Regions from separate parts of the Streptomyces sp. VTCC 41912 genome, predicted to be linked through region 2. Evidence: predicted binding sites of a transcription regulator. Region 2 holds the regulator's gene; the other holds the start of a gene.
The links. The regulator HspR, encoded in region 2, represses chaperone genes until heat shock. The targets are predictions, from matches to a motif close to TTGAGNNNNNNNNNCTCAA.
Positions count from the first base shown of each region.

Region 1: lon (endopeptidase La) is a predicted target of HspR. The motif match lies at 9,514-9,532, and genes of this name have one in related genera.

Region 1 covers NZ_JBJMAB010000016.1:46,065-61,180, forward strand. Annotated here, with positions in the region: gene ACJ6WD_RS22355 (DUF742 domain-containing protein) at 1-299, opposite strand, end outside; gene ACJ6WD_RS22360 (roadblock/LC7 domain-containing protein) at 296-790, opposite strand; gene ACJ6WD_RS22365 (nitrate- and nitrite sensing domain-containing protein) at 787-3,813, opposite strand; gene ACJ6WD_RS22370 (hypothetical protein) at 4,435-5,280, shown strand; gene ACJ6WD_RS22375 (MarR family winged helix-turn-helix transcriptional regulator) at 5,336-5,830, opposite strand; gene ACJ6WD_RS22380 (lysozyme) at 6,120-6,980, shown strand; gene lon (endopeptidase La) at 7,050-9,491, opposite strand; gene ACJ6WD_RS22390 (pentapeptide repeat-containing protein) at 9,653-10,576, opposite strand; gene ACJ6WD_RS22395 (rhomboid-like protein) at 10,698-11,567, opposite strand; gene ACJ6WD_RS22400 (spermidine synthase) at 11,795-12,547, shown strand; gene ACJ6WD_RS22405 (response regulator transcription factor) at 12,631-13,371, shown strand; gene ACJ6WD_RS22410 (cell wall metabolism sensor histidine kinase WalK) at 13,368-14,501, shown strand; gene ACJ6WD_RS22415 (multifunctional oxoglutarate decarboxylase/oxoglutarate dehydrogenase thiamine pyrophosphate-binding subunit/dihydrolipoyllysine-residue succinyltransferase subunit) at 14,739-15,116, shown strand, end outside.
Region 2 covers NZ_JBJMAB010000036.1:82,762-97,877, forward strand. Annotated here, with positions in the region: gene ACJ6WD_RS33320 (aldose 1-epimerase) at 1-705, opposite strand, end outside; gene ACJ6WD_RS33325 (carbon monoxide dehydrogenase subunit G) at 809-1,750, opposite strand; gene ACJ6WD_RS33330 (polyamine aminopropyltransferase) at 1,857-3,578, opposite strand; gene ACJ6WD_RS33335 (DUF2617 family protein) at 3,712-4,230, opposite strand; gene ACJ6WD_RS33340 (pyridoxal phosphate-dependent aminotransferase) at 5,214-6,392, shown strand; gene ACJ6WD_RS33345 (hypothetical protein) at 6,552-7,796, shown strand; gene ACJ6WD_RS33350 (YbjN domain-containing protein) at 7,896-8,432, opposite strand; gene clpB (ATP-dependent chaperone ClpB) at 8,559-11,210, opposite strand; gene ACJ6WD_RS33360 (hypothetical protein) at 11,396-11,770, shown strand; gene ACJ6WD_RS33365 (hypothetical protein) at 12,184-12,588, shown strand; gene ACJ6WD_RS33370 (heat shock protein transcriptional repressor HspR) at 12,695-13,150, opposite strand; gene dnaJ (molecular chaperone DnaJ) at 13,152-14,330, opposite strand; gene grpE (nucleotide exchange factor GrpE) at 14,376-15,071, opposite strand; partial or broken gene ACJ6WD_RS33385 (Hsp70 family protein) at 15,068-15,116, opposite strand, start outside.

The sequences.
Region 1 (15,116 bases), on a different contig from region 2:
AGATCGCTGAGCAGGACGCGGACCACGCCCAGCGGCATCTTGAGCAGTGCGGAGATCTCCGCGACCGAGCGCATCCGGCGACACAGCTCGACGATCGCGCGCATCTCCGGCATCACGCGGTCCCCCCAACCGCCCGAGGTGAGTTCGGGCCGCTCCTCGGGGGCCTCCAGCGCGGCCACGAAGGTCTCGACGAGGAGCACGTGGCCGAACCGGGTCCGGCCGCCGGTCAGCGAATACGGCCGGACCCGCGCGGGTTTGCGGTCCCCGCCGCGCACGGGGAGTTTGGAGGTACTACTCACTGGACGTTCTCCATCGACTTGCGCAGTTCGGTGCGGAGTTCGGGGGTGAGGACGTGACCGGCCCGGCCGACGAAGAGCGCCATGTGGTAGGCGATGACGCTCATGTCGCAGTCGGGGGTGGCGTGGACGCCGAGCAGCGAGCCGTCGCTGATCGCCATGACGAACAGGCTGCCCTCGTCCATCGCGACCATCGTCTGCTTGACGGCTCCGCCGTCCATCAGCTTCGCCGCGCCGTTGGTCAGGCTGCCGAGCCCGGACACGATGGTCGCGAGGTCGGCGCTGGAACCCAGGGGGCCGTCGGTGCCGGTGTCCGGCGCGGGGCCCTCCGCCCGCTCGGGGTCGGAGGACAGCAGCATCAGACCGTCGGAGGAGACCACCGCGACGGAATGGATGCCGGGCACCTCGTCGACCAGATTCCCCAACAGCCAGTGCAGGTTACGTGCCTGGGTGCTCAGCCCGTGTCCATACGCAGTGGGCGCTTGCGCCTTCAATCGCGTGCCTCCTCGCCGATATGGCTTTCTCCCGGGGCCCCCGCTCCGTCGGTGTCCGTCTGTGGGATGGTCTGCTCCGCGGTGCTGTCCGCGATCTCGGCCGCCACGTCGCGGCGGCCGTCCCGCGCCCCCTGCTGGAAGCCGCCGAGCCGGCGGCGCAGTGCCTCGGCGTTGGCGGAGCCCAGCTTGCGGGGCGCGGCGGGCGCCTTCTTCTGCGCCACGTTCTTCGGGGTGCGCTTGGGCAGCCCGGTGGTGGTCCGGCGCTGGGGCCGGGGCGCACCGGGTGCCTGCGCCGGGGATGCCTGGCCCGGCAGCTCCGGGTCGGCGGGCTCCGGGTCAGGGAGCGTGGGGTCCGGGGCGGCGACCGGCTCCGGGGCCCGGTCGGGGGTCCCCTCCGGTGCCGGGCGGGTGTGCTGGTCGGGGCCTATCGCGTAGGGATCGGCGTCGGCGGGTGCCGGGGCGGCGTGCCGCCGCTTGCCGGGTGCCGGGACGGCCGGGGCGCCCTCGGCCGGGGATCCCTCGGCCTGCGGCGTGGTCTCCCCGGGGCGGCTGTGCTCGCCGGTGGTGCCGGCGGCGGGCCCGGCCGCGTACGGGCCGGGTGACTGGGGCCCGTACGGGCTCGGTTCGGCGCCGGCGGTGGCGTCGTGGGCGGCGGGCGGCGCGGCCGGGCCCTGCGACTGGGCCGGTACGGCTGGTGCTGCCGGGGTGGACGGTGCTGCCGGGGTGGACGGCGTGGCTTCGGCCGCGGCCTGGGCGGTGAGTCCCGCCGCGTCGATGGCCCGCTCGGCCGCCGCGACGAACGGGTCGCCGGCGAGCCCGCGTCCGCCGGCCGGTGCCCGGTCGGCGGGCGCCGGTTCCGGCGCGGTCTCGGCGGGCGGGGCCTGCGGGGCGTCCGCCACCGGGGCGGGGGCGGGCGCCGCGGGCGTCTCGGCGGCCGACTGCGCCGCCGGGTCGAGCCGGTGCGTGCGGGTCTGCAGGGTGTTGGAGTTGGCCTCCGCGATCGAGCCCGGGAGGGTCGGCGCGGCCGCCCCGGCCCGGTTCGCCGCCGGGGCGGCGGGCGCCGGTCCCGGGCGGTTCGGCAGGATCGAGCCGGGCAGCACGACGACGGCGGTGACGCCGCCCTGCGCGCGGTCCCGCAGCTGGACCCGCGCGCCGTGCCGGGCGGCCAGCCGCACCACCACGTACAGGCCCAGGCCCAGCGCCTCGTCCACGGTCTCGGAGGTCGAGGCGGCCTCGGCGTCCGCGAGCCGCTCGTTGACCTCCGCCAGCCGGTCCGCGGTCATGCCGATGCCCTCGTCCTCGACCGAGAGCATCAGCTCGCCGCTCTCCAGCAGCCAGCCGGAGAGCTCGACGTGGGCGTCGGGCGGGGAGAACGCGGTGGCGTTCTCCAGGAGTTCGGCCACCAGGTGGCTGATGTCGTCGGCGGCGAACCCGGCGACCTGGGCGTGCGGCGGCAGCGAGGTGATGCGGACCCGCTCGTACCGCTCGATCTCGCTGACCGCGGCGCGCAGCATGTCCAGCAGCGGCACCGGCCCGGAGTGGCTGCTGCCGTGCTGTTCGGCGCCGGCCAGCACCAGGAGGTTCTCGCTGTTGCGGCGCATCCGCGCACCGAAGTGGTCCAGCTTGAAGAGGGTGTCCAGCCGCTCCGGGTCCTGCTCGGACTCCTCCAGCGACTCGATGACCGCCAGCTGACGCTCCACCAGGCCCAGGGTGCGCAGCGAGAGGTTGACGAACCGGCCGTGCACGCCGGTGCGCAGCACCGCCAGCCGCTCGTTGAGCGCGGCGACCTCGTCCTTGAGCGCTTCGGCCTGCTCCTGGAGGACCTCCCGCTCGGCGACCAGCCGCTGCCGTCCGCCGACCAGCCGCTTGCGCTCGCCCTCCATCTCGGCGGTGCGCCGGGCGGTGTCGGCGATCTGGGCGTGCAGCGCGTTGACCGACCGGACGGTGGCGGCGAACTCGTCGTTGCGGCCCTTGTAGCTGATCGGGTCCTCGTGGCCGGGGTCGGCCGCCAGTCGCTTGGCGCCGATCCGCAGCGCGGCCAGCGGCTGGGTGAGGGTGCGGGCGGCCCAGATGCCGGTGCCGACGGCGACCAGGAGGCACAGCCCCTCCAGGGCGATGACGATCTCCATGTCCGTCACGTCGTCGTCGCGCAGCTGGCCCAGGCGCTGGATCTCGGCGGTGGCGAGGGCCGATTCGACGCCGCGCATGAGGCCGATGCGGGACGTGAGCGCCGCCTCCACCCGGCGCCGGCTCAGGGCGATGTCCCCGGCGTCGAGGTAGGGCTGGTCCGTCAGCTTGGTGAGGTAGCGCTCGGCGGTGTCGACGTCGGTGCCGTTGACGGTCCGCTGGTAGCGGTCCCGGGCGTCCGGGCTGGCGGCCTGGTTGAAGTCGCCGAGGGCGCCCTGCTCGCGGACGTGCGCGACCTGTGCGGCGGCGGTCAGACGAGGCTGGGTGCCGCCCGCCTTGAGGCCGGCGAGCAGCAGCGCCCGGGAGGCGGCGGCCTGGTCGACGGCCCGGCCGAGGGCGGGCAGGGCGCGGGTGTCGGCGGCGCCGGCGTCGGCCCGGGCGGGCAGGCCGCGGGCGATGTCGTCGCTGATCGTGCCGAGCGCCTGGACGGCCTCGCTGTAGGCGTCGTAGACCTGCTCGGCCGTGGACGGTCCGGCGAGCGCCTTCTGGCGGGTCTCCGGCAGCTGCTTGAGGAGCTTGTCGGCGGCGGCGAACGCGACGGTGTCGCCGGCCACGCCCTGGGCCTGGCTGCGCAGTTCGTCGATCTGCCGGTCCACCTGGGCGCGCTGGTCCTCGGTGGGGGCCGGGGAGAGGTTGCGGCCGGTGCGGCCGGCGGCGACGTACGCGGTCATCGCGTCGCGCTCGTCGGCGAGGGTGTGCGCGAGGGTGACCGCCTGGGCGTTCACCCCGGCCAGGTCGACCAGGTGCTGGCTGTCGCCCGCGTCGTGGACGGCCGTCATCAGGGCGGGGGCGCCGGCCCCCAGTACCGCCACCGCGACCACCGCGACGGCTCCCATGAGCCGGTTGCGGACCCGCGCGGGACGTCGTCCCGTGCCGTCCCCGGCTCCGCCCGCCGTCCCCGGTCCCGCACCGGGGCCCGTGCCCGGTACCGAGACCGATCCGGCCGGTGAGCCCGGCTTCCCTGCGCCGCCCCGAAGCCGCTTCTTCCGCACCGCTGCTCGCATTCCTGTCTCGCCTGCCCACGCCGTGTTGGCGTCGCGGACCCGGTTCGCTCACCGCTCGCGGGGCGGATCTGCGCGAAGACCGCGGCAGCGCACAATTCCGCGAAGGGGAACAGCCCGGCTCTGCGCGTCGCGACGAACGTCCTGACCACCCCGGTTGATCCGGGAAACGACCATTCCACCGGCGCCGCGCAGTGGCTCGGCAACACATGTCCGGCCACCTGAACGAGTGAACAACAATCGGAGTTTGACCATCAACTTCCGTGCGCCGCCCGCTCCGGCCGCAACCTCGCGCAACCCCCGGGCGGGTTTGGAGATGCGTGCCGGTCCTGGAAGGATGCCCGCCCGCAGCCGGCGCCCGGGCCCGCCGCGGCCGTCCGGGCCGCCGGTACCCCACCGCCCGTCGTGGCCGTCGGCCACCGCTTGGTTCCAGCCACCTCCGGCACACTTTCCGACATGCGCATCGAACTCGCCACCGAGCCGGGGGACCCCCAACGCCCCAACGAGGACTACGCGTCGGTCGCCCTACCTGCCTCCGGGGAAGGCGGCGCCCTGGTGCTGCTGGACGGGGTGACCCCGCCGGAGGGGGACGACGGCTGCGTCCATTCCGTGCCGTGGTTCACCGCGCGGCTCGGGGGCGCAATGCTCGAACTGTCGGTTTCACGCCGTGACATGACGCTGACTGAGGTTCTTGCCGCGGCCCTCGCCAGAACGGCCGACGCGCACCGCGCCACCTGTGACCTTTCTCACCCCCGCACGCCGCAGGCGACGGTGGTCGCCGCCCGTTGGTCCCACGAGGCCGTGGAACACCTGGTGCTGTCCGATTCCGTACTGCTCCTGGAGAAGGCGGACGGCTCGGTGCATCCGGTGCGCGACACCCGGCTGGACGCGCAGCCGCCCGCGGTCCGCGCCCGGCGGGCGGCGGTCCGGGCGCTACCCCCCGGGTCGGCCGAACGCGCGGCCGCGGCCCGGGAGTACGTCCGTGCGGTGGAGGCGCGGCGGAACGCCGAGGGCGGCTTCTTCACCGCGGCGGCCGATCCGTCGGTGGCCGTCCGCGCGGTCACCGGCACCACCCCGCGCGCCGAGGTCCGCGGACTGACCGCGCTGAGCGACGGCGCGGGCCGCTGGGTGGAGGTCTTCCGCGCGGGCTCCTGGGCCGCGTGCGCGGCGCTGGTCGCCGGGGCCGGGCCGCAGGCGCTGATCGACCGGGTGCGGGCACTGGAGGCGGCGGACCCGGAGTGCACCGCGCATCCGCGGGGCAAGGTCCGGGACGACGCGGCGGTGATCCGCGTCGTCCCCTGACGCGGAACCAGCGGCCGGGGCCGAGGGCGGCGGCCGCCCCCTCCGCCCCGGGGGCCTACCCCTCCTCGCCCGCCTCCTGCTCCGCGTTCAGCCGGTGCAGCAGGCGGGCGAGTTCGGCGACCTCGGCGCGGTCCCAGGAGACGAGGTTGCGGGCGTAGCGGGCGCGGCGGGCGGTGCGGACGCGGTTGAAGCGGTCCCGGCCCTCGTCGGTGATCCGCACCAGGACCGCGCGCCCGTCGTGCGGGTCGGGGGCGCGGGCCACCAGGCCGAGCTTCTCCAGGGCGTTCAACTGGCGGCTTATGGTCGCCTTGCCGACGCCGAAGAACGCGGCGAGGTCGGTGGCGCGCTGGGCGCCGGCGTCGGCGAGCCGCACCAGCAGCCCGTAGGCGGCCGGTTCGAGGTCGGGGTGGACCTCGCGGGCGAGTTCGCCGGAGGAGGCCCGGGCGCGGCGCAGGAACACCGCCAATTCGCGCTCCAGGGACAGGAAGGCGGGGTCCACTCCCATCGGCTCGCCGTCCGCCGTGGTTCCGCCGGCTCCGGTGTCGTGCACGTCAGCGCCCTTTCCCGCGTCGTCACATCCAGGAATTCCCCCGCTGTGCCCCCGTGCGTTTCCGTCGCCTGAAAATTTCCTTCCCGGCCGGACGGACCCGCAGTTGGGACAGTATTTCGCAGGATTAGACCAACGGCAGCTCCCGACCCCCTTTTGTCACGGGGGTCTACGCGCGTATCGTCATTTGTGGCATGGCCACACCAAGTGTGGTCCTGGTATCTCCCCCCCTCAAGGTCACTTCTCCGCAAAGTCACCGACCGAGATCCACCGAGATCTACGGAGGCACGCAATGCCCGTGCTCAGATCCGGCTCCCCCCACCGTTCCGTGCGCTCGCGCGCAAGCGTGGCCGGGACCCTCCTCGCGACCGTCTCCCTCCTCGTCGGCCTGCCCGGTACCGCGGGTGCCGCGGCCGGCACGCGCGCGCCCGAGCCCCGCCACCCGGAACAGGACTGGGCGGGCTCCCAGATCGCCAAGCACGAGGGCACCAAGGGCGGCGTGCTGCCGCCGCCGCCCTCCCTGACCGCGTCCGTCGAGGGCGTGGACGTCAGCAGCCACAACGGCAACGTCGCCTGGTCGACGCTGTGGGGCGCCGGCGTGAAGTTCGCCTACGTCAAGGCCACGGAGTCCACCAGCTACACCAACCCGTACTTCGCGCAGCAGTACAACGGCTCCTACAACTCCGGCATGATCCGCGGCTCCTACCACTTCGCCACGCCGGACACCTCCAGCGGCGCCGCCCAGGCCAACTACTTCGTCGACCACGGCGGCGGTTGGTCCAAGGACGGCAAGACGCTGCCCGGCGCACTGGACATGGAGTACAACCCCTACGGCGCGACCTGTTACGGGCTGAGCGCGACCGGGCTGGTGAACTGGATGAAGGACTGGTTCGCCACCTACAAGGCGCGCACCGGGCGGGACGCCGTCATCTACACCTCCACCAGCTGGTGGCAGCAGTGCACCGGCAACTCCGGGGCGTTCGGCGCCACCAACCCGCTGTGGGTCCCGCGCTACGGCTCGTCGGTCGGCGAACTCCCGGCCGGCTGGGGCTTCCACACCATCTGGCAGTACACCTCGACCGGCCCGACGGTCGGTGACCACAACCGCTTCAACGGGGCCTACGACCGGCTCCAGGCACTGGCCAACGGCTGACGCCGCGGCGCGGCCGGCCCGTCCCCCAGGGGCGGGCCGGCCGTGCGCACCACCGGTGTCAGGACCGGGCTACGCGGCGACCGGGACCACCGGCCGCTCCCCGTTCGCGGCCGGCGTCAGGGCCAGCTCCAGCACCTGCCGGACGTCCGCCACCGGGTGGATGTCGAGCGCTTCGAGGACCTCGGCCGGGACGTCGTCCAGGTCCGGTTCGTTGCGCTTGGGGAGGATCACCGTGGTGAGGCCGGCCCGGTGCGCCGCCAGCAGCTTCTGCTTGACGCCGCCGATCGGCAGCACCCGCCCGGTGAGCGAGACCTCACCGGTCATCGCGACGTCCGGCCGGACCGGACGGCCGGAGAGCAGCGAGGCCAGTGCGGTGGTCATCGTGATGCCCGCGCTGGGACCGTCCTTGGGGACGGCGCCGGCCGGCACGTGCAGGTGGACCCCGCGCTCCTTCAGATCGCCCACCGGAAGCTCCAGTTCGGCGCCGTGCGAGCGCAGGAAGGACAGCGCGATGTGCGCCGACTCCTTCATCACGTCGCCCAGCTGGCCGGTGAGCGTCAGGCCGGAGGCTCCGGTCTCCGGGTCGGCCAGCGACGCCTCGACGTACAGCACGTCGCCGCCGGCACCGGTGACCGCGAGTCCGGTGACCACCCCGGGCACCGCGGTCCGCCGCTCGGCCGGGTCCTGGGCCGACTCCGGGATGTGGTGCGGGCGCCCGATCAGCGGGCGCAGCGCGTCCGGCACGACCGTGAACGGCAGCTCCCGCTCGCCCAGTTCGTGCTGGGCGGCCACCTTGCGCAACAGTCGGGCGACCGACCGCTCCAGGTCCCGCACGCCGGCCTCGCGGGTGTACTCGCCGGCCAGCTTGCGCAGCGCGTCGTCGCTCACGGCCACCTCGCCGGGGGCCAGTCCGGCCCGTTCCAGCTGGCGCGGCACCAGGTGGTCGCGGGCGATGACGACCTTCTCGTCCTCGGTGTAGCCGTCCAGCCGGACCAGCTCCATGCGGTCCAGCAGCGGTGCGGGGATCGCCTCCAGGACGTTGGCGGTGGCCAGGAACACCACGTCGGACAGGTCCAGTTCGACCTCCAGGTAGTGGTCCCGGAAGGTGTGGTTCTGCGCCGGGTCCAGCACCTCCAGGAGGGCGGCGGAGGGGTCGCCCCGGTAGTCGGAGCCCACCTTGTCGATCTCGTCGAGGAGGACGACCGGGTTCATCGAGCCGGCCTCCTTGATGGCCCGCACGATCCGCCCGGGCAGTGCGCCCACGTACGTCCGCCGGTGGCCGCGGATCTCCGCCTCGTCCCGGATGCCGCCGAGGGCGACCCGGACGAACGTCCGCCCCATGGCCCGCGCCACGGACTCCCCGAGCGAGGTCTTGCCGACGCCCGGCGGCCCGACGAGGGCCAGCACGGCGCCGCCCGCCCGCCGCCCGGAGGCGCCCGCGGACTCCGGGCCCGGCCCGCGCTCCGCCCGCCGCTTGCGCACCGCCAGGTACTCGGTGATCCGCTCCTTGACGTCCTCCAGCCCGGCGTGGTCGGCGTCCAGCACCCGCTTGGCGCCGGCGATGTCGTAGGCGTCCTCGGTCCGTTCGTTCCATGGCAGTTCCAGGACGGTGTCCAGCCAGGTCCGGATCCAGGAGCCCTCGGGGCTCTGGTCGCTGGCCCGCTCCAGCTTCTCGACCTCCTTCAGGGCGGCCTTGCGGACCTCCGCGGGCAGGTCGGCGGCCTCGACGCGGGCGCGGTAGTCGTCGCCCTCGTCCTCCGGGTCGCCGTTGAGCTGGGCCAGCTCCTTGCGGACCGCCTCCAGTTGGCGACGGAGCAGGAACTCCCGCTGCTGCTTGTCGACGCCCTCCTGGACGTCCTTGGCGATGGACTCGGCGACGTCCTGCTCGGCGAGGTGGGAACGGAGCACGTCGGCGGCGTACTTCAGCCGGGCCACCGGGTCGGTGGTCTCCAGCAGGCGGAGCTTCTGCTCGCTCGTCAGGAACGGCAGGTACCCGGCGTTGTCGGCGAGCGTGGGGACGTCGTCGATGCCGGTGACCCGGTCGACGACCTGCCAGGCGCCGCGCTTGCGCAGCCAGCTGGTGGCCAGCGCCTTGTACGCGGTGACGAGTTCGCCGACGGAGCCGGGCAGGGGGTCGGGGACCGTCTCCTCGACGGGGGTGCCCTCCACCCAGAGCGCGGCGCCCGGGCCGGTGGTGCCGGAACCGATCCGCACCCGCCCCAGCCCGCGGATCAGCGCTCCGGGGTCGCCGTCGGACAGCCGACCGACCTGCTCGATCCGCCCGAGCGTGCCGATCGCCGCGTACGCCCCGTCGATCCGCGGCACCAGCAGGACCCTGGGCTTGCCGCCCGCCGCCCCGGACGTGGCGGCGGACTGGGCCGCCTCCACCGCGGCCCGCACCTCGGCGTCGGACAGGTCCAGGGGCACCACCATGCCGGGCAGGACGACCTCGTCGTCGAGGGGCAGCACGGGCAGGGTCAGCGTGGTGGACGCCGTGGACTCAGCAGTCATGATCTCCCCTTCGGCAAGCAAGTTGAGCTTTACTCACTCAATGCCGAGGGCCGCGACGTTGTTCCCCCGGACGTGTTCGCTGTGAGCGATCACGTGGGGGCAACTCGGTTGCGGGGCGGGGCGCCTGGGGCGGGCGGGACCAGCACCGGCGGCGGGCGGCGCTACCAGTGGGCGGGGCGGCGCAGCCCCTCCGGCAGCCGGGTGGCCGCGTCGCCCCGGGCCGCGTTCACCTGGGCCTGGGTCAGGAAGATGCTGCCGGTGAGGTCGGCGCCGCCCAGGTCGGCGTCCCGGAGGTCGGCACCGATCATGTCCGCGGAGCGCAGGTCGGCGCCCCGCAGGTCGGCCGCGATGAGGTACGCCCCGCGCAGGTTGGCGCCCCGCAGGTCGGCGCCCTTGAGCCGCGCCCCCATCAGGTCCGCCCCGCGCCGCTCCTTCTTCCGGCCGGGCACCCCGGCCCGGACCGACTCGCTGACCTTCAGCAGCAGGACGTTGACCGCACCGCGGTGGGCGGCCACGTCCAGTCCGGCCAGCTCCTCGGCGGTGCCCCGCGTCAGCTCCTCGGTCCGCTCCAGGGCGGCCCGCAGCTCCTCGTGCACGCCGGCGGGCAGCGCGGCGCGACTCGCTCCCGCGCGGCCGGCGGAAGGGGCGGAACCGGAGTCGGCGGCGGACGGCAGGGCCACCGCCTCCGTGAGGTACCAGAGCAGCTCGTGCAGCTGGCGCATCACGCCGAACGCGTCGAACATCGGCCGGGCGGTCTCCGGCGCGGTCCGCCAGTCCGTCCCGCCGAAGGTGACCTGGGAGACCTTCTGGCCGGCGCCGAAGCACTCGAAGACCGTGCAGCCGGCGAAGCCGCGCTGCCGCAGGTCGCGGTGGACGCCGCAGGCGAAGTCGGTCCGCAGGTTCGGACAGGGCCGGCCGGCCTCCTTGTCCAGGGCGAAGTCCGCCGACCGCGCGAACGGCAGCGCCACACAGCACAGGCCGAAGCAGTCGCCGCAGTCGGAGAGCAGCGGGAGCCGGGCGGCGTCCGGTGCCGGCGACGGGGTGGACGGGCGGTCCTGGGCGGGGCGGCGGCGCTCGTGCGACACGGTTCTTCTCTGCTCCTGCGGCCGGCGGTCGCCCTTCGTCACGGCGCCCGCGAAGGGCCCCATTCTCCGCGATCGACGGGGTGCACCGCGGCGCGGCCCGGCCGGGCGGGCGGTGCCGGCCTCAGACCGCCCGGCCGGGCCGCAGCGCCGGGTGCCCGAGGTCGCCGAGCAGCGGGGCCGGGCCGGAGCGCTGCGCCCGCCAGTACCGGAGCAGCGGCCAGGCGGCGATCCCCAGGGCGAGCGAGAGCGCGTGCCCCCAGTCGGTCATCGGATCGGCGTAGTCCAGCAGCCCGGACAGCACCTGGTAGCCGCCGGCGACCAGCAGCGGCCAGCGCAGCCAGGCGGGCAGCAGTCCGGCGAGCGCCCCGACGCAGGTCATCACGCCGAAACTGATGCCGTAGTCGAGGCGGTGCAGCGAGCTGTCCGGCAGCCCGCCGGCGGCGACCGAGAAGCCGACCGGCAGCTCGGTGGCGAGCGTGGCCAGCGCGTGTCCGCCGAAGAACACCGCCGCGCTGCGCACCCCGCCGATCCGCCGCTCCAGCGCGGTCAGCACGAAGAGGAACGCCAGGGCGAACCCCGAGAGCAGTCCGCCGGCGCTCCACAGGGCGCTGGCGGCCAGCACCAGCAGCGGCGCCTGCGCGAGGTGGACCACGTCCGTGCTGGAGCCCTGGAGCAGGGCGGAGACCACGGACGGGTCACCGTGGTCGGCGTAGAGCGAGGTGCCCACGAGCAGGACGGCGTAGCAGAACGTGAAGGGGGTGCCGGTCGGAGTGGGCAGCAGCAGCCAGGGGCGCGGCCGGCTCCGGCGGGCCGGGGTGGGAGCCGGCGTGGGGGCCACCGCCGCCGCCACCAGCGCGGCCGGCGGGGCGTCGGCGACCGGTGCGGCCGCGTCGCCGCGCTGCCGGGGCAGCCCGGTCAGGAGCACCGGGGCGCCCTCGGCCGCACCGTCCCCGAGCTGCGGAGCACCGGCCGTCTCCACCGCACTCGCCATCGCACGTCCCTTCCGCCACCCGCACGCACCGTCCGCGGTCCACTGTGCACGGCCAAGCCATGAGTCAGCTGTGCGAGTGACATCCCTCACAGTCCGCAACCCCCGTGCGGTGCACCGCGTCCTTTTCGGCCCGCCTCCGGAGCCGTCCCGCAGCCGCCCCGAAGACAGGCCCGGAGGCCGTCCGTCACCGGTGGACCACGCCCCCGGGCGTTGGCCAAGATGACCGCATGGCTCCCGATCACCCCTGGCATCCGACCGCCGGCACCGAGCCGGCCGTGCACACCCTCGACCGACGCGAGGGCCCCTACGGAGAGGTGGTGCTGCGGCGCCGGGACCCGGGCGCCGCGGGCCCCCACGCCCCCGAACCGGCCGGCCCGGTCTACGAGATCATCGCCAACGGCTGCTTCCTGATGGACACCTCCGACGGGCGTTCCGAACGGCGGTTGGTGGACGCCGCGCTGGCCGCGCTGCCGCCCGACCGCGCCCGCCCCGCGGTGCTGATCGGCGGGCTGGGCGTGGGCTTCTCGCTGGTCCGGGCGGCCGGCCAGCCGCGCTGGGGCCGGATCGCGGTCGTCGAACGGGAGGCGGCGGTGATCGACTGGCACCGCACGGGTCCGCTGTCGGCGATCTCCGGCCCGGCGCTGGCCGATCCGCGCACCGAGGTCCTGCACACCGACCTGGTGGCCCACCTGCGCGAAGGGACCGACCAACTCGCCTACGACGCACTGTGCTTGGACATCGACAACGGCCCCGACTGGACCGTCACCGAGGACAACGGCGGGCTCTACTCCCCCGCCGGCCTGGCCGCCTGCCGGGACCGGCTGACCCCCGGCGGGGTGCTCGCGGTGTGGTCCGCGCAGCCGTCGGCGGCGTTCGAGCGGGCGCTGGGAAATGCCGGATTCGAGGGCGTACGGACCGAAGAGATCCCGGTTGCCCGAGGCGTCCCGGACGTGGTCCACCTGGCGCTCCGGTCCGCGTAGGGCGCGTAGCCGACTGTCACATCATGCCCTTACGCTGCTGCCCAGCAAGACGCGACCACGCAGGGCACATGCAGGGGCGGGCGATGGACCAGACTCAGACAACCCAGGGCGGCACCACCGCGGCCACGCCGGGCGCCCAGCGCCGGGTGCTGGTCGTGGAGGACGATCCGACGATCGTCGACGCCATCGCGGCCCGGCTGCGCGCGGAGGGCTTCCAGGTGCAGACGGCCACCGACGGCCCGGCCGCCGTGGACACGGCCGAGGCGTGGCAGCCCGACCTGCTCGTCCTCGACGTGATGCTGCCGGGCTTCGACGGCCTGGAGGTGTGCCGCCGGGTGCAGGCGCAGCGCCCGGTGCCGGTGATGATGCTCACCGCCCGGGACGACGAGACCGACATGCTGGTGGGCCTCGGCGTCGGCGCCGACGACTACATGACCAAGCCGTTCTCCATGCGGGAGCTGGCCGCCCGGGTGCACGTCCTGCTGCGCCGGGTGGAGCGGGCCGCTCTGGCCGCGCACACCCCGCGCAGCGGCATCCTGCGGCTCGGCGAGCTGGAGATCGACCACGCCCAGCGCCGGGTGCGGGTGCGCGGCAGCGACGTCCACCTCACCCCCACCGAGTTCGACCTGCTGGTCTGCCTGGCGAACACCCCGCGTGCGGTGCTCTCCCGCGAGCAGTTGCTGGCCGAGGTCTGGGACTGGGCGGACGCCTCCGGCACGCGGACGGTCGACAGCCACATCAAGGCGCTGCGCCGCAAGATCGGTGCCGAGCGCATCCGCACGGTCCACGGCGTCGGGTACGCGCTGGAGACCCCGCCCGCATGATCCGTCGGTGGCGGCCGCGGGCGCGGGACCTGTGGGACCGGTTCTGGGAGGCGTTGCGGCCCCTGGACCCGTACCGCTCGGTCAAGGCGGCGCTCGGCGCCCTGGTCATCGTCTCGGTGATCATCACCACACTCCTGGTGTTCGTGGCGATGCACTCGGCGACCGAGCTGCGGGTGATCACGGTCTTCTCGATCATCGCCTCGCTGCTGATCACCCAGTTCGTGGCCACCGGGCTGACCGCCCCGCTCGGCGAGATGACCGAGGTGACCCGGTCGATGGCGCACGGTGACTACACCCGCCGGGTGCGCGCGGACCGCCGCGACGAGTTCGGCGACCTGGCCGACGCGTTCAACCGCATGGCCGCCGACCTGGAAGCGGTGGACACCCACCGCAAGGAACTGGTCGCCAACGTCTCGCACGAGCTGCGCACCCCCATCGCGGCCCTGCGCGCGGTGCTGGAGAACGTCGTCGACGGCGTCTGCGAGCCCGACTCGGACACCATGCGCACGGCGCTGAAGCAGACCGAGCGGCTGGGCCGGCTGGTGGAGCACCTGCTGGACCTGTCCCGGTTGGACAACGGCGTGGTGCCGCTGCACGCCCGGCGCTTCGAGGTCTGGCCGTACCTGTCCGGGGTGCTCAAGGAGGCGAACATGAGCCGCGGCGCCACCACCCTCTCCGGGCTCTCCCGGCTCGCCGGCTCCGGCACCCACACCCGTGCGGACGTCCACCTCCACCTCGACGTCTCCCCGCCGGAGCTGACCGCGCACGCCGACGCCGAGCGGCTCCACCAGGTCGTCGCCAACCTCATCGACAACGCGATCAAGCACAGCCCCCGGCACGGCCGGGTCACCGTGCGGGCCCGGCGCGGCGACGGGCCGGAGAGCCTGGTGCTGGAGGTGCAGGACGAGGGCCCCGGCATCCCGGAGTCGGAGCGCTACCGGGTCTTCGAGCGGTTCAACCGCGGCGGGCCGGCCCCCTCGGGCCCGGGCGCCGACGGCGGGACGGGGCTCGGCCTGGCGATCGCGCGCTGGGCGGTGGACCTGCACGGCGGACGGATCGGGGTGGCCGAATCACCCCGAGGTTGCCGAATCCGGGTCACTCTTCCAGGGCTGGAGTCATCCCGAGGTTGACGCCGACTGTCGTAGGGTCGGTGGTGGGAGCACTCATTACGGGGTGCGACGGCGATCCGTGCTACCCGCACGCAGCCAAACCACGGGTATTTCCCGCCAAGTCGAGCCCCGAAACCCTTCGGTGAATGTGACGTGCGCGACGAGTGGCCCTCCCGGACTGCACCAAAGGTCACAAGAGGCGTAGCCTTTATTCCCGCTGTCCACCACCTTAGGAAGCGGAAGAGGGCGGTTGCCGCCGTGTCGCTACAGTCCCCCAACAGTGCGAGTGTCTCGTCCGAACAGGAAGAGCAGCGGAAGAATCCCGCTGCCGCGTTCGGCTCCAACGAGTGGCTCGTCGACGAGATCTACCAGCAGTACCTCCAGGACCCGAACTCGGTAGACCGAGCCTGGTGGGACTTCTTTGCCGACTACAAGCCAGGCGCCGCCAGCGCGCCGAGCCAGCCGGCAGCGGACGCTGCTCCGGCGGCCCCGGCCCCGTCGGCGCCGGCTCCCGCGGCGGCTCCCGCCGCTGAGGCCCCGAAGCCCCCCGCCGCGGCCGCCGCCCCGGCGAAGCCCGCTGCCAGCGCCGCGCCGGCGCCCGCGAAGCCCGCGGCGAAGCCGGCCCCGGCGGCCAAG
Region 2 (15,116 bases):
GACCCATTCCGCGCGGCTGGAGACCGTCAGCTTCAGCCGTCCCGGCCAGGTCAGCGTGACGTCGACGCCGCTCGGCATCCCGAAGCAGTCGTCCCACGGCCCGGGCTGCGGGGTGATCCGGCGGCCGGTCGGGAGGTGGTCCGGTCCCCGCTCCTCCTGCCACTCGGGGGCGAAGTCGATCCGGACGTCCTCGCCCGCGCCGAGGTTCCGCAGGAACCACGGGTGCCAGCCGGCCTGCGCCGGGAAGGAGTCGCCGGCCGCCTCGACGCCCATGGTGAGCGTGAGCGAACCGCCGTCCTCGGCCAGTTCGACGAGTTGGGTGACGGTCCCCGGGTAGGGCCAGGGGGCCGCGGGGTCGGTCAGCTCGTAGGTGAAGGCGGCCGCGGCGTCACTGGTCCGCGCGGTGCGCCAGTGAAGGTTGCGACCGGTGCCGTGGATGGCGTGCGGGGGCGAGTTGACCGGCATCTGGTGGACTTCGCCGCCGTTGCGGAACCGTCCCTGGTCGACCCGGCCGCACCACGGAACCATCGGGAAACAGCCGTACTTGGCGCCCTGCCGCAACAGTTCCGTGCCGCCGACCCGCAGGCTGCCCAGCCGACAGCCGTTCTCCGGGTGCACGGTCAGTTCGGTGTCCCCGGCGGACAGCCGTACGCCGTCCGCGCCGCGCTCCCGCGCCGCGCTCTGCGTGGTGTTCTCGGTGCTCACGGAAGCGACCCTAACGGTGCGACCGGCCGCACGCCGGGACCCGGGCGGGCGCGGACCCGCGCCCGCGGCCTCGACGCCCCGGAAGGGCCCCCGGGCCGCCCGGTCACCGGCGCCGCCGCAACACCCGTCCGACCACCACCGCCGAGGCCAGCACCACCGCCGCGGCGGGCGCCGCCCAGCGCAGCGGCACCGAGCTCCCGCCGGTCTCCGGCGCGGGCACCGGCGCGTACCGGCCGCGCGGCGGGGCGTGGTCGACCTCCTCCGCGCTGCGGCCGATCATCGTCCGGCGGGCGTGCGCGGCCTCCACGGGCGCGACGTCGAACTCCGCCTCGTCATCGTCGGCATCGGCGTCGGCGTCGGCGTCGGCGTCGGTGCCGAAGGAGGCCACCTCGGGGACGTCGTCCGCCACCGCGTCGACCGGCTCGTCGGGATCCGCCACCACGCTGACGTCGTCCTCCGCAGCACCCGACGGATCGAGCGACGGCGGCGGGACCTCGGTGTCGAAGACGCTCTGCGGCACCGCTGCGGGGCCCTCTCCTTCCGGGCCGCCGTCCACCGGCCGGTCGGTGAGGTCCGACGCGAGGTTCTCCGCGAAGCGGTCCAGCAGCCGGCGGCCGGCGGTCGCCGCGCTCTGCTCGTCGGCGGCGGCCAGCCGGCCCGCGCTGCGCACCGCACCGGCGCACACCAACGTCGTCCCCGGGCCCGGCTCCGACGCGGGGGCGAACCGGACCGTCAGCGTCAGCGCCACGGTCCCGTCCCCCCGGGTCTCGGTGCCGCTCGCCTCGACGGTCACCGGGGCGACCGCGTCCGGGGCCGCCGGGGCGGCGTCCCCGGGGCCGTCGGCCGGGTCGCCGCTGACCGTCAGCGCACCGCGGTAGGTGATGGTGGAGCTCCCGACGCGCAAGCGCAGCCGCCCCTCGGGACGGTGGGGGGCCGCATCGGCGTCGAGTTGGACTCCAGGGACGCAGCGCGCCACGCGCTCCGGTTCGGTGAGCGCCTGCCGCACGGTCCGGACGGGAAACGGAACGTACACCTCATGCTCCATGGCATGGGAGCCTACCCAGCACCCGCGGCACCCGTGCCCGCTGCGGCGCGACTTTTCACCGGTGGCCGCGGACCGGCCCCGCCCCGCCGGCGCGGCGCCCGCCCGTTCACTGCAAGTACCGGGGGTGCATGAGCGTCGAGGGCGGCCCGGGCCGGTGCGGCTCCGGCAGCCGTCCGGCCCGCAGCGCGCTCAGCGGGACGAGGGTGGACGGGGCGTCCGGGGCCACGGCGAGGCGCGGCGGGCGCCGGGCGGCCAGCACGAAGCCCCAGTACCCCGCGCCGTCCGACGGCAGCGCGGCCGACCCGCCCGGCCCGTCCGGCCGGGGGGCCGGCGCGATCGCGCGGTCCGGTCCGCCGGAGAAGTCCGGCCGCCGGCCGGGGACGCGGTACGGCAGGGTGCCCAGGCCCACCGAACGCAACGTCGCCCACACCGTCCAGAACGTCGACGCGCGGGCGCGCGGCGGCCCGGCGTGCACCACCAGCCGCCCGCCGTCGGCCAGCATCCGCACGGTCAGGCCGTAGAACTCCTGGGAGTACAGCTTGGTGCTGGCGGTGATCCCGGGGTCGGGCAGGTCGGAGACGATCACGTCGTAGGGCGCCGGCCGCCGCCCGCCCGAACGGCCCTGCCGGCGCAGCCAGTCGAAGGCGTCCCCGGTGACCGCCCGCACCCGGGGATCGGCGAACGCGTGCCGGTTGAGGGCGGACAGTCCCGGGTCGGTGCGCGCCAACCGCACCACCTCGGGGTCGATCTCGACGACCGTCACCGACCGGACCGTGCGGTAGCGCAGCAGCTCGCGCACGGCCAGGCCGTCACCGCCGCCGAGCACCAGGACCCGGGCGTGCGGACCGCCCGCCATCGCGGGCCCCACCAGCGCCTGGTGGTAGACCCGTTCGTTCTCCGAGCTGACCTTCAGCCGCCCGTCGAGGAAGAGCTCCAGGGGTCTGCCGGAACCTTTCCTCCCGCGTCCCGAGCCGGCTCCGACGCCGTGCGGACCGCCCGTGCCGCCGGTCAGCACCACCTCCTGGACACCGGTCTGCTCGGCGACCCGGGCCTGGGCCCCGTACACCGCCCGGCGAGCCGCCTGCTCGAACGGTCCGGCCAGCGCCATCCCCGCCAGCAGCAGCGCCAGCACCAGGACGTTGAGGCCGACCAGCGCCCAGCGGGCACGGGTGGTCAGGTCGCGGCCGAAGAGCCACAGCACCAGCGCCGCCCCGGCGAGGAGGTTGACCGCGCCGGTGACCAGCGCCCCGGTCAACTGGCCCAGGCAGGGCAGCAGCAGGAAGGGGAAGGCCAGCCCGCCGACCAGCGCGCCGACGTAGTCCGCGGCGAACAGGTCGGCCACCGCCCCGCCCGCGTCCTGCCGGCGCACCCGCTGGATCAGCGTCATCAGCAGCGGTATTTCGGCGCCGATCAGCACGCCGATGCCCAGCGAGAAGGCGACGAGCGCGATACGGGACTGGCCGAACCACGCGAAGCAGGCGTAGAGCGCCATCGCGGAGCCGCCGCCGACCAGCGCCAGCACCGCCTCGACCACGCCGAACCCGACCGCGGCCCGGCAGCGCAGCCGTTTGGCCAGCAGCGCTCCGACGCCCATCGCGAAGACCATGAAGGACAGCACGACCGACGCCTGGGTGACCGAGTCGCCGATCAAGTAGCTCGCCAGGGCGACCAGTTCGAGCTCGTAGACCAGTCCGCAGGCCGCGCAGACGAAGACCGCGGCGAGCACCAGCAGCCGGCCGAGCCCGGACGGCACCGGCAGTCGCGCCGGCGTCAGGGCCTCCGGCGGCCTGAGCGCGCCGGCGACGAGGGGCTCTGGCGGGTCGATCACGACATGAACGCTACGTGACGATTTCGTAGCGCTATGTCACCCACACGAGTGCAGTGTGCGTGCTGCGCACACCAGTTGAGGGAGGGACGGAGGCGGCGCCGCTCACCCCCTCCGCACAGCGGGGCCGGCACCGTCAGACGGCGACGGCCGCCCGCACCCCGACCCGCGTACGGGTGGCCACCAGCCGCCCTTCCTGCGGGTACGCGTGCCAGGTGCGCCACCACACCTGCCCCTGCTGCCGCTGCGCCAACATCGCGGTGAAGGCGTGCGGCGAGCCGGGGAAGGTGCCGGCGAGGCCGTGCGGGTGCTCGGCCACCAGGGCCAACAACTCCTGCGCCCGACCGGCGAACGAGCCGCGGGAGAGCGTCTCGACGTGTGCGGCGAACTCGTACTCCCAGTCGCCCAGGCGCTTGGCCACACCGAGCGGCAGCGGCGTGCTGCTGCCCGGCATACAGGCGACGGTCTCGGAACAATTGCCGTGCTCCTCTTCGAGCAGCACCTGGTGCGACGCTCCCAGCAGCCTCAACTGCACGTGTGCGTCATCGAGTTGGAGGTCCAGTACGGCCAGCGCCGGCAGGGGTTCCCTGCCCAGGGCCCAGGCCAGGTCGGATGCGCGGGTATCGGTGTACGCCGTTTTCAAGGTGGTGAGCATGGGTCGGCTCCGCAAGCACGCAGTGGATGGTGGGCCGGCCCGCCCGAGATGGGGATCAGGGGTCAATGACTGCCTGCCGGCTCGTGCCCACGCGGGGTCCGAGAACTGGGGGATTCTCAAGGAGAGGGAATCACGGATGATGTGGCGCCCACAGCGTTTTTACCCATCTTCGCCCTGGTTTCCATCCCCTAGAGGGCCATGCAGCTCACCTGTTCAACACCCCATCGCATCATGGGTGTTGGGCCATTTCTCGCCATGCTCCGGGCGCATATGCAAGGGCGCATGAGCTGGTCGCATGTGTGCCGGCGCAGGGGTGGCGAGGCCCCCGGCGCACGGGGCGGGCGGGCCCGGGAAGGGGTGCGCCCACGACCGCGGACGGGTACGTTCCGCAGTCGTGGGCACATGTGTGCGAGCCCTCGCGGGGCGCCTCAGCACCCCCAGGCGCATCTCTCAGGAACCACCGCCACAGCCGCCACCACCGCCACACGAAGAACCTCCGCCACAGGAATGGCCACCGTGATGGCCGCCCCCGCCGCACGAGGAGTGGTGGGAATGGTGGCCGCCGCCCGACGAGGAGCCGAGGTCGGCACCGCCGCCGGCCACCCACCAACTCCCCCCGCCGCCACTGGTGCTGCGGCGGGACGTCTTCTTGTAGCCGCCGTACCTGCCGGCCGGGCGGCTCGCCTTACGGGAGCCGCGGCGCATGGCCGCGGCCACGGCCATGGCCACCCCCCACACCGCACAGAGCACGACCACCACGAGCACCGCGGGTCCCCACCTCATCGCCTCACCCTCCTCTTTCGTTCCCCCGAAGCGAGGCCTCGCTCCGTCGGCGCCCCGTGCGCCGGCGCGGCGCCGTCCTGCGCCGCGCGGCCGCCCTGGCCGGCGGCCTCCATCATCCTTGGTACGGGGCTGATGCCCGGGCCCCCAGCGGCGCAAAGCACAGTTGAGGAACTCCAGAGGTTCGGCGGAGGATGGCGCGCATGGACCGACCGCTGCTCAACCGACGCCTCGCCGCATTCGGCACCACGATCTTCGCCGAGATGTCGGCACTCGCCCAACGCACCGGCTCCATCAACCTCGGCCAGGGCTTCCCCGACGCCGACGGACCGGAGGAAGTCCGGGAGGCCGCGGTGCGCGCCCTGCGCGACGGCCGCGGCAACCAGTACCCACCCGGCCCCGGCATCCCCGAGCTGCGCACCGCCGTCGCCGCCCACCAAGACCGCTTCTACGGCCACCTCGGGCTCTCCTACGACCCCGACACCGAGGTCCTGGTCACCGCCGGCGCCACCGAGGCGATCGCCGCGTCGCTGCTGGCCCTGCTCGAACCGGGCGACGAGGTCGTCGCGCTGGAGCCGTACTACGACTCGTACGCCGCCGGCATCGCCATGGCCGGCGGCCGCCGCGTCCCGGTGACCCTGCGCCCGTCCGCGGAGACCGGCGCCTACCACCTCGACCTCGACGAGTTCCGCGACGCCCTCACCGACAACACCCGCCTGATCCTCCTCAACACCCCGCACAACCCCACCGGCACCGTGCTGTCCCGCGACGAACTGGCCGCCATCGCCGCGCTGGCCGTCGAGCGCGACCTCCTGGTCGTCGCCGACGAGGTCTACGAACACCTGGTCTTCGAGGGCGAGCACCTGCCGATCGCCTCGTTCCCCGGCATGCGCGAGCGCACCGTCACCATCGGCTCGGCCGGCAAGACCTTCTCGTTCACCGGCTGGAAGGTCGGCTGGGTCACCGCCGCCCCGGAACTGATCAGTGCGGTCCGCTCCGCCAAGCAGTTCCTCACCTACGTCTCGGCGGGCCCCTTCCAGTACGCCGTGGCCGAGGCGCTGGCCCTGCCCGACGCCTACTTCACCGGGCTCCGCGACGACCTGCGCGCCAAGCGCGACATCCTCGCCACCGGCCTCGCCGACGCCGGCTTCGGAGTCTTCCGCCCGGCCGGCACCTACTTCATCACCACCGACATCCGCCCGCTCGGCGAGACGGACGGCTTCGCCTTCTGCCGCGCCCTGCCCGAGCGCGCCGGCGTCGTCGCCATCCCCAACGCCGTCTTCTACGACCACCAGGACCAGGGCGCGCCCTTCGTCCGGTTCGCCTTCTGCAAGGGCACCGCCGTCCTCCAGGAGGCGGCGGGACGGCTGAAGCGGCTGTAGGCGCACGCCCGTTCCGGCCCCGGGCCGCGCGCGACCGGGGCCCGGCCGCGCGGATCGGGCGCCGGCGGGCCGCCACCCGATCCGCCCACTCCGCTCGCGGCACCAGGCACCGGCGCCGAGAGTCGGTGGCGGGGCGAGCCGGGTGAGCGGAGGTGGCGGGTGGTCGCCGAGACCGTGGAGCGGGCCGGGGGCGTGGCGGCGGCGTCCGGCACCCCGTGGGGACGCGTCGGGGCCGCGGCGCGGCGGGCCCGGACGGCGCTGCTGTGGTTCGTCGGGATCCGGCTGGCCGGAGCGGCGTGCGTGGCGGCGTGGGCCTGGCGCACCGGGCGGCACCCGCGGTCCCTGCTGGGCGGGTCGTGGGACTCCCAGTGGTACCTGAGCATCGCGCGGCACGGCTACGGGATGGCCGCGCCGGACGGGCGCTGGCCCGATGTGCCGGGCGCCGACCTGGCGTTCTTCCCGCTGTTCCCGTGGCTGGTGCGGGGCGTCGGCGCGGTGCTCCCCGTGCACCCGCTGACCGCGGGACTCATCGTCGCCTGGGGCGCGGCGCTGCTGGCGGCCTGGGGGATCTTCGCGGTGGGGGAGCACCTGCACGGGCGGCGGGCCGGGACCCTGCTCGTCGTCCTGTGGGCGGTGCTGCCGCACGCGGTCGTCGAATCGCTGGCGTACACCGAAGCGCTGCTGACCGCGCTGTCCGCCTGGGCGCTGTACGCGGCGCTGAGCGGCCGTTTCCTGTGGGCCGGGGCGCTGGCCGCGCTGGCGGGGCTGGCCCGGCCCAGTGCGCTGGCGATCGTCGCGGCGGTGCAGGCGGCGGTGGCGGTGCGGGCGTGGCGGCAGTGGCGGCAGTGGCGGCGCGGGGCGCGGCGGTCGGCGCCCCGTGGACGCGCACCGGACGGGCACGTACCGGGCCGGCGGCTGTGCGCGGCCGCGCTGCTGGCACCGGTCGGATGGCTGGGGTACGTGCTGTGGGTCGGGCGGCGCACCGGCCGCGGCCCGCTCGGGTACTTCGCAGTGCAGGCGCGCTGGGGCTCGCGCTTCGACTTCGGGCGGGACGCGCTGCGGGCGGTCCGGCGGCTGGTGCTCCTCGGGGCCCCGCCGGCGTATCTCATGGCCCTCGCCGTGGTCGCGGTGGCGCTGCTGCTGTACGTGCTGCTGGCGGCGGACCGGCCGCCGGCCGCCGTGCTCGGGTACGTCACGGTGCTGCTCGTGCTGGCCCTGGGCGGCACCGGCTACTTCGCGTCGAAACCGCGCTTCCTGCTGCCGGCCTTCCCGCTGCTGCTGCCGGCGGCGCTGGCGCTGGCCCGGGCCCGCCGGCGCACCACCGCCGTGATCACCGGCGGGCTGGCCGCGCTCTCCCTCGGCTACGGGCCGTACCTGCTGACCCTCGCGGCGATGCCGTTGTGAGACGGCCGGGCCGTTGCCCCCGCGGGCGGACACGACACGGGCCCCGGACCGACGACAGGTCGGTTCCGGGGCCCGGGCAGCCGGCGCGCGGACGGGGCCTCAGGCCTCGTCGTCGCCCGGCTTCTCGTCGGAGTCGCCTTCGATCTCGGCCTCCAGACCGAGCTGCTCGACGATCCACTTGTCGAATTCGATCGAGGCACGCACCCAGCTGACCGTGCTCGACACGAAGTGTTCGAGCGCGACGCCGGTGCCGATCAGCATCGACGCCTCACCGATCAGACGGACGCTGCCGTCGTCGTGGGTGTGGGTGTACACCTTGGGCCAGAGCGTCCGACGGTTCCAGTCGTCGATCGCCTCCAGCAGCTTCAGCTTCTCGTCGATGCCGTGGACGCGGTCGTAGAACGTACGGACCGAGAAGATCTCCTGCTCCGCCTCTCCACGGAACATGAAGTACGTGCGGAACTGCTCCCACGGGGCGGCGAGGTCACCCTCCTCGTCGACGACGTACTTCAGCTCCATCTGCTCGAGGAGCTGCTTGACCAGGTCCTGGTCGGGGACGACGGGACCATCAGGCCCCGACGGCTGCGGTTCGGGCTGGCCCCCGAAATTCGGAATCGAGGACGGGTCGATGCTCACCGTGGAATTCCCTTCGTATGGTCCCTGCCATCCTCCCCCATACGCGCCCGGTCCTGGCAAGCCCGGGGCGTTCCGGCGCGTACGGGGGCGGCGGGCGGGCCCGCCGGGGGCGGCGGCGCCCGTCGCTCAGGCGGCGGGGCGCACCGCCTCGACCGACAGCCGCTCGCCGTCGTCGGCCACGTCCACCCGGACGGTGTCCCCGTCGAGCACGTCGCCGGCCAGGATGGCGCGCGCCAGCTGGTCGCCGATGGCCGTCTGGACCAGCCGGCGCAGCGGCCGGGCCCCGTAGGAGAGGTCCGGCGCCGGGGCGTCCGCGACCGGTTCCCGACCGAGCCAGGCCAGCCAGGCCAGCGCCCGGTCGGTGACGTCCAGGGTGAGCCGCCGGTCGGCCAGGCGGCGCTGGAGGTGGTCCAGCTGGATCCGGGCGATCTGCTCAAGCTGGTCCGTGCCGAGCGGGTGGAAGACGACCAGGTCGTCCAGGCGGTTGAGGAACTCGGGGCGGAAGGCGGACCGGACCGCCTCCAGCACCCTCTCCTTCTTCTGCTCCTCCTTCAGCAACGGGTCCATCAGGTAGGCGGAGCCGAGGTTGGAGGTGAGGATGAGGATGGTGTTGCGGAAGTCGACGGTGCGGCCCTGGCCGTCGGTGAGGCGCCCGTCGTCGAGCACCTGGAGCAGGATGTCGAAGACCTCGTGGTGCGCCTTCTCCACCTCGTCGAGCAGGACGACGCTGTACGGGCGGCGGCGGACCGCCTCGGTGAGCTGGCCGCCCTCCTCGTAGCCGACGTAGCCGGGGGGCGCGCCCACCAGCCGGGCCACGCTGTGCTTCTCGCCGTACTCCGACATGTCGATCCGGACCATCGCCCGCTCGTCGTCGAAGAGGAAGTCCGCCAGCGCCTTGGCCAGCTCGGTCTTGCCGACGCCGGTCGGACCGAGGAAGAGGAACGAGCCGGTGGGCCGGTCCGGGTCGGCGATCCCGGCGCGGGTGCGGCGCACCGCGTCGGAGACCGCGCGGACCGCCTCGCCCTGACCGATCAGCCGCTTGCCCAGCTCCTCCTCCATGCGCAGCAGCTTCTGGGTCTCGCCCTCCAGCAGGCGCCCGGCCGGAATGCCCGTCCAGGAGCCGACCACGTCCGCGATGTCGTCCGGGCCGACCTCCTCCTTGACCATCGGCTCCTTGGCGCCGCCGGCGTCCTTGGCCGCCGACTGCTCGGCCTCCGCCTGCGCCGCCTCGGCCAGCTCCCGCTCCAGGGACGGGATCTCCCCGTACAGCAGCTTGGAGGCGGTGTCGAAGTCGCCGTCGCGCTGGGCGCGTTCGGCCTGGCCGCGCAGGTCGTCGAGGCGCTCCTTCAGCTCGCCGACGCGGTTGAGGCCCTGCTTCTCCTTCTCCCAGCGGGCGGTCAGGCCGCGCAGCTCCTCCTCCTTGTCGGCGAGGTCCTTGCGCAGCTTCTCCAGCCGCGCCACGGAGCCGGCGTCGGTCTCGTTGCGCAGCGCCAGCTCCTCCATCTTCAGCCGGTCCACCGCGCGCTGGAGCTCGTCGATCTCGACCGGGGACGAGTCGATCTCCATCCGGAGCCGGGAGGCGGCCTCGTCGACCAGGTCGATGGCCTTGTCGGGCAGGAAGCGGGAGGTGATGTAGCGGTCGGAGAGGGTGGCCGCGGCGACCAGCGCGGAGTCGGCGATCTGGACCTTGTGGTGCGCCTCGTAGCGCCCCTTGAGGCCGCGCAGGATCGCCACCGTGTCCTCGACGGTCGGCTCGGCGACCAGGACCTGCTGGAAGCGCCGCTCCAGCGCCGGGTCCTTCTCGATCCGCTCGCGGTACTCGTCGAGGGTGGTCGCGCCGACCATCCGCAGCTCGCCGCGGGCCAGCATCGGCTTGAGCATGTTGCCCGCGTCCATGGCCGAGTCGCCGCCGGCGCCCGCGCCGACGACGGTGTGCAGCTCGTCGATGAACGTGATGATCTGCCCGTCACTGGACTTGATCTCGGCGAGGACGGTCTTGAGCCGCTCCTCGAACTCACCGCGGTACTTCGCGCCCGCGACCATCGCGCCCAGGTCCAGGGAGACCAGCCGCTTGTCGCGCAGCGACTCGGGGACGTCGCCCTTGACGATCCGCTGGGCCAACCCCTCGACCACCGCGGTCTTGCCGACGCCCGGCTCGCCGATCAGCACCGGGTTGTTCTTCGTCCGGCGGGAGAGCACCTGCACCACCCGGCGGATCTCCTGGTCCCGGCCGATGACCGGGTCGAGCTTGCCCTCCCGGGCCGCGGCGGTGAAGTCCGTGCCGAACTTCTCCAGCGCCTTGTACGTGCCCTCCGGGTCCGGGGTGGTCACCCGCTGCCCGCCGCGGCTGGCCTCGAAGGCGGCCAGCAGCTTCTTGGCGGTGGCGCCCTGCTGCTCCAGCAGCTCACCGGTGCGGCCGCCCTTCGCGGCGATGCCGATGAGCAGGTGCTCGGTGGAGATGTAGGCGTCGCCCAGTTCCTTGGCGCGCTGTGCGGCGTCGGCGATGACGGCGAGCAGCTCGCGGTCGGGCTGCGGCGGGGCCACGGTCGAACCCTGGATGCTCGGCAGCCCGGCGAGCTGGCGCTCGGCGCCGGACCGCAGCGGGGCGGCGTCCGCCTCGACGGCCGCCAGCAGGTCCATGACGTTCTCGTTGTCCTGCCCGGCGAGCAGCGCCAGCAGCAGGTGCGCGGACGTCATGTCCGCGTGCCCGCCGGCGATCGCCCGTTCGTTGGCGGCGCTCAGCGCCTCCCGGCTCTTGTTGGTCAGCTCGGCGTCCACGTCTGCCTGGTCCTCCTCGTGCGTTGCGGCGCTCCGCGCGCTTCCTATCCAATCCTGCCTTGGTCAACGTGCAATAAGTTGAGTCTACTCCACTCAAGGCTCACTCGTGCGAGCGAAACGTCAGCGAATATGCCTTCGGCATAGTCCGTACGGGCAACGCGCCTTCGACCACAAGGAGGCGCAGCATGACGGCTTCGGCACACGAGCCGACGGCCACGGACAAGGAAACCCTCCTGGACTTCTTCCTCGGTCCGGACACCCCCAGGGGTTCCGGGGTGACGTCGAGCAGGCCCCGCAATGACCGTGTCGCCGAGCGCCACGCCTACGCGCGGGGCGCCGTTCCGCTCCGTCTTCTCGTCGACCGCGCCAAGTCCACGGTCACGATCTTCAGCGAGCCGAAGGGCGACGACCACCTGACGACTACCTGGGGCACACCACCGTCCCCTTCGGCGAACCCCTCCCCCTCCCCGCCCCCTTCTCCTGCGACCTCGACACCGCCGCGTTCCCCTGACCGCGTCATGGTCGAGATCGGGGTGACCAGGGCCCTCGGCCGGGCCTGAGCGCCGGGCGCCCCCCACTCGGACAGGTCTGGACCTGGCCGAAACCACGCCCTCCGGAACCGCCCCTCCGCACCCACCTGGTACTCAAGAACGGCAGGAACCGAACACCTCCGCACATCAACGAGCGGCATCGGGCCCGTCCCGGGCGGAAAAACGGCAGCTGGAGGCCTCATGGCGTCGGCATCGGACAACACGACGACGACTCCGCGCCGCCCGCCGGGGAAACGGACGGTGCGCCCCCGCCCCACCGCCGAGAACTGCCCCCGGTGCGGCGGCCAGTTGGCCGTGAACCAGGACGGCTGGAAGATCTGCCACGCCTGCGGATACGCCTCGCCGCCCGGCGCAGCCCCTCCACCCCGGGCCCTCGGCGGGGGTATCGTCGCCCCCACAGTCGCCACGCCCCGGAGGGCACGATGAACTCGGTCCGAGTGACGGCGATCGCCTGCCTGATGCCGCTGTCCGAGCTGGACGAGGATCCGTTCCTGGTCGATGACCGCAGCCAGCACGCCATGTGCAAGCAGTGGGCGGCGGCCCGTGACTACCGTCTGACCTGCCAGCTCAGCCTGCACCAGCTGCGCGCCGACCACAGCGCGCTGTGGCACGACGTCGAAGAGGGCCTGGTCGACGTGTTCGTCACGCCCAACCGCCGGGCGCTGGAGTACGCCATCGACGGCGCCGACGAGTTCGGCGCGCGCTGCGCGGCGGCGGGCGTCCGCCTGGAGACCGCCGACCTGGACGAGCCGGTCTACACCCTCGCGATGAAGTCGCAGGTGCACCGCCGACTGTCGATGCCCACGGCCGGCTACAACGGCTGCTGACCGCCGGGACCGCACGGCCCGGCGCACCGGCGACCGTCGGCCCCGCGACGCACGAAGGGCCGGGGTGGACGCACCACCCCGGCCCTTCGCCGCATCCGCTACGGCGTCACTCCGACGGCCGCTTGGGCCGCCAGACCACCAACGCGCTGGTCTGCTGCACGTCCTGGTACGGCACCAGGTCGCGGCGGTAGGAGGCGTGCACCGCCGCCTCCCGCTGCTGCATCGCGCTGGCCGCGCCCTCCAGGGCGCCCTGCAGCTCGACGACCCGCTGTTGCAGGGCCGCGACCTGGTTCTCCAGCTCGATGATGCGCTTGATGCCGGCGAGGTTGATGCCCTCCTCCTGCGACAACTGCTGGACGGTGCGCAGCAGTTCGATGTCGCGGGCGGAGTAGCGCCGGCCCCGGCCGGCGGTGCGGTCGGGCGAGACCAGACCCAGGCGGTCGTACTGCCGCAGGGTCTGCGGGTGCAGGCCGGAGAGTTGGGCCGCGACGGAGATGACGTACACCGGCGATTCGTCGGTCAGTTCATAGGGGTTACGACGCTGCCCGCCCCGGCTGTCCATCTCATGCTCCCTTCGCGGCCTGGAACAGCTCCGCCCGCGGGTCCGGGCCCGCGGTCGCCTCGCGATAGGACTCCAGCGCTTCCTTCGCCTTGTCGCCGAGGTCCTTGGGAACGACCACCTCTATGGTGACCAGCAGGTCACCGCGGGTGCCGTCCTTGCGGGTCGCGCCCTTGCCGCGGGCCCGCATGGTGCGCCCGTTGGGAGTACCGGCCGGCAGCTTCAGCGTGACCGGCGGGCCGCCCAGCGTCGGCACCTTGATCTCGCCGCCGAGCGCGGCCTCCGGGAAGGTGACCGGCACCGTGACGGTGAGGTTGTCGTCCTTGCGGCCGAAGACCGGGTGGGCGTCGACGTGGACGACCACGTAGAGGTCACCGGCCGGGCCGCCGTGCTCGCCCGGGGCGCCCTTGCCGCGCAGCCGGATGCGCTGCCCGTCCGAGACGCCCGCGGGGATGCGGACCTGCATCGTGCGGGCGCTGGACGCGCGCCCGCTGCCCTTGCAGACCTCGCAGGGCTGCTGCGCGATCAGGCCGCGGCCCTTGCAGTCGGCGCACGGGTCGGTGAGCGAGAACCCACCGCCCCCGCCCCGGCTGACCTGGCCGGTTCCGACGCAGGTCGGGCAGACCCGGGGGGTGCCGTTCTTGTCGCCGGTGCCGGAACACGCCTTGCAGGGCGCCTGGCTGGACATCCGCAGCGGGACCGTGGCCCCGTCGACCGCCTCGGTGAAGCTGAGCGTCACCTCGGACTCGATGTCCTGGCCGCGGCGCGGCTGCGTACGGGTGGTGGTGGAGCCGCCGCGGTTGAACAGGCCGCCGAAGACGTCCCCGAGCCCGCCGCCGAAGCCGCCGGCCCCGGCGGTTCCGCCCGCGCCCCCGGCGCCTCCGAAGAGGTCGCCGAGGTCGAAGTTGAAGCTTCCGCCGCCGGGGCCGGCCCGGAAGCCGCCGTTGCCGAACAGCGCCCGGGCCTCGTCGTACTCCTTGCGGCGCTTGGCGTCGCCGAGCACGTCGTTGGCCTCGGAGATCTCCTTGAAGCGCTCCTCGGCCTTGGCGTCGCCCTTGTTGGCGTCCGGGTGGTTCTCGCGGGCGAGCTTGCGGTACGCCTTCTTGATCTCCGCCTCGGTGGCGTCCTTGGGGACGCCGAGGACCTTGTAGTAGTCCTTCTCAACGAAGTCCTTGGTGCTCATCCTCGACGTCCCTCCTTCCGGGCGGATCCCTGCTCAGCCCGTACGTCAGCCCTCGTCCGGGCCACCGTTTTCCTTGTCCGCAGCCTTGGCACCCTTGGCACCCTTGACTCCCTTGCCGCCCTTGGCGCCCTTGGCCTCCTCCTCCGAGGAGGACTTGGCGTTCTGCGCGCCCGGCTGCGGCTCGGCCACCGCGACCCGCGCGGGGCGGATCGTGCGCTCACCGATGCGATACCCGGGCTGCAGGATGGCGACGCATGTCGTCTCCGTGACGTCGGGCGCGTACGAGTGCATCAGGGCTTCGTGGATCGTCGGGTCGAAGGGCTCGCCCTCCTTGCCGAACTGCTGCAGACCGAGCTTGGCGACCACGGTCTCCAGCGACTCGGCGACCGACTTGAAGCCGCCGACCAGCTCGCTGTGGTCCCGGGCCCGACCGATGTCGTCGAGCACCGGCAGCACCTCGGACAGCAGGTTCGCCGCGGCGATCTCCTTGACCGTCACCCGGTCGCGCTCCACCCGGCGGCGGTAGTTCTGGTACTCCGCCTGGAGCCGCTGGAGGTCGGCGGTGCGCTCGTTGAGCGCGGTGCGCACCTGGTCCAACTGGGCCTGGAGCGCAACGTCCTGGACGTCCCCGGCCGGGGCCGAGCCCGCCTTGTCGGCGGACTCGGCCTGCGCCGCGTCTTCGGAAGCGGCATCGGAAGGGACGTCGGGCTTCTCGTCGAAGCCCGGGGTCTCCTCCGTCACGCCGCACCGTCCTTCTTCGGCTTCTCGTCGTCGACGATCTCGGCG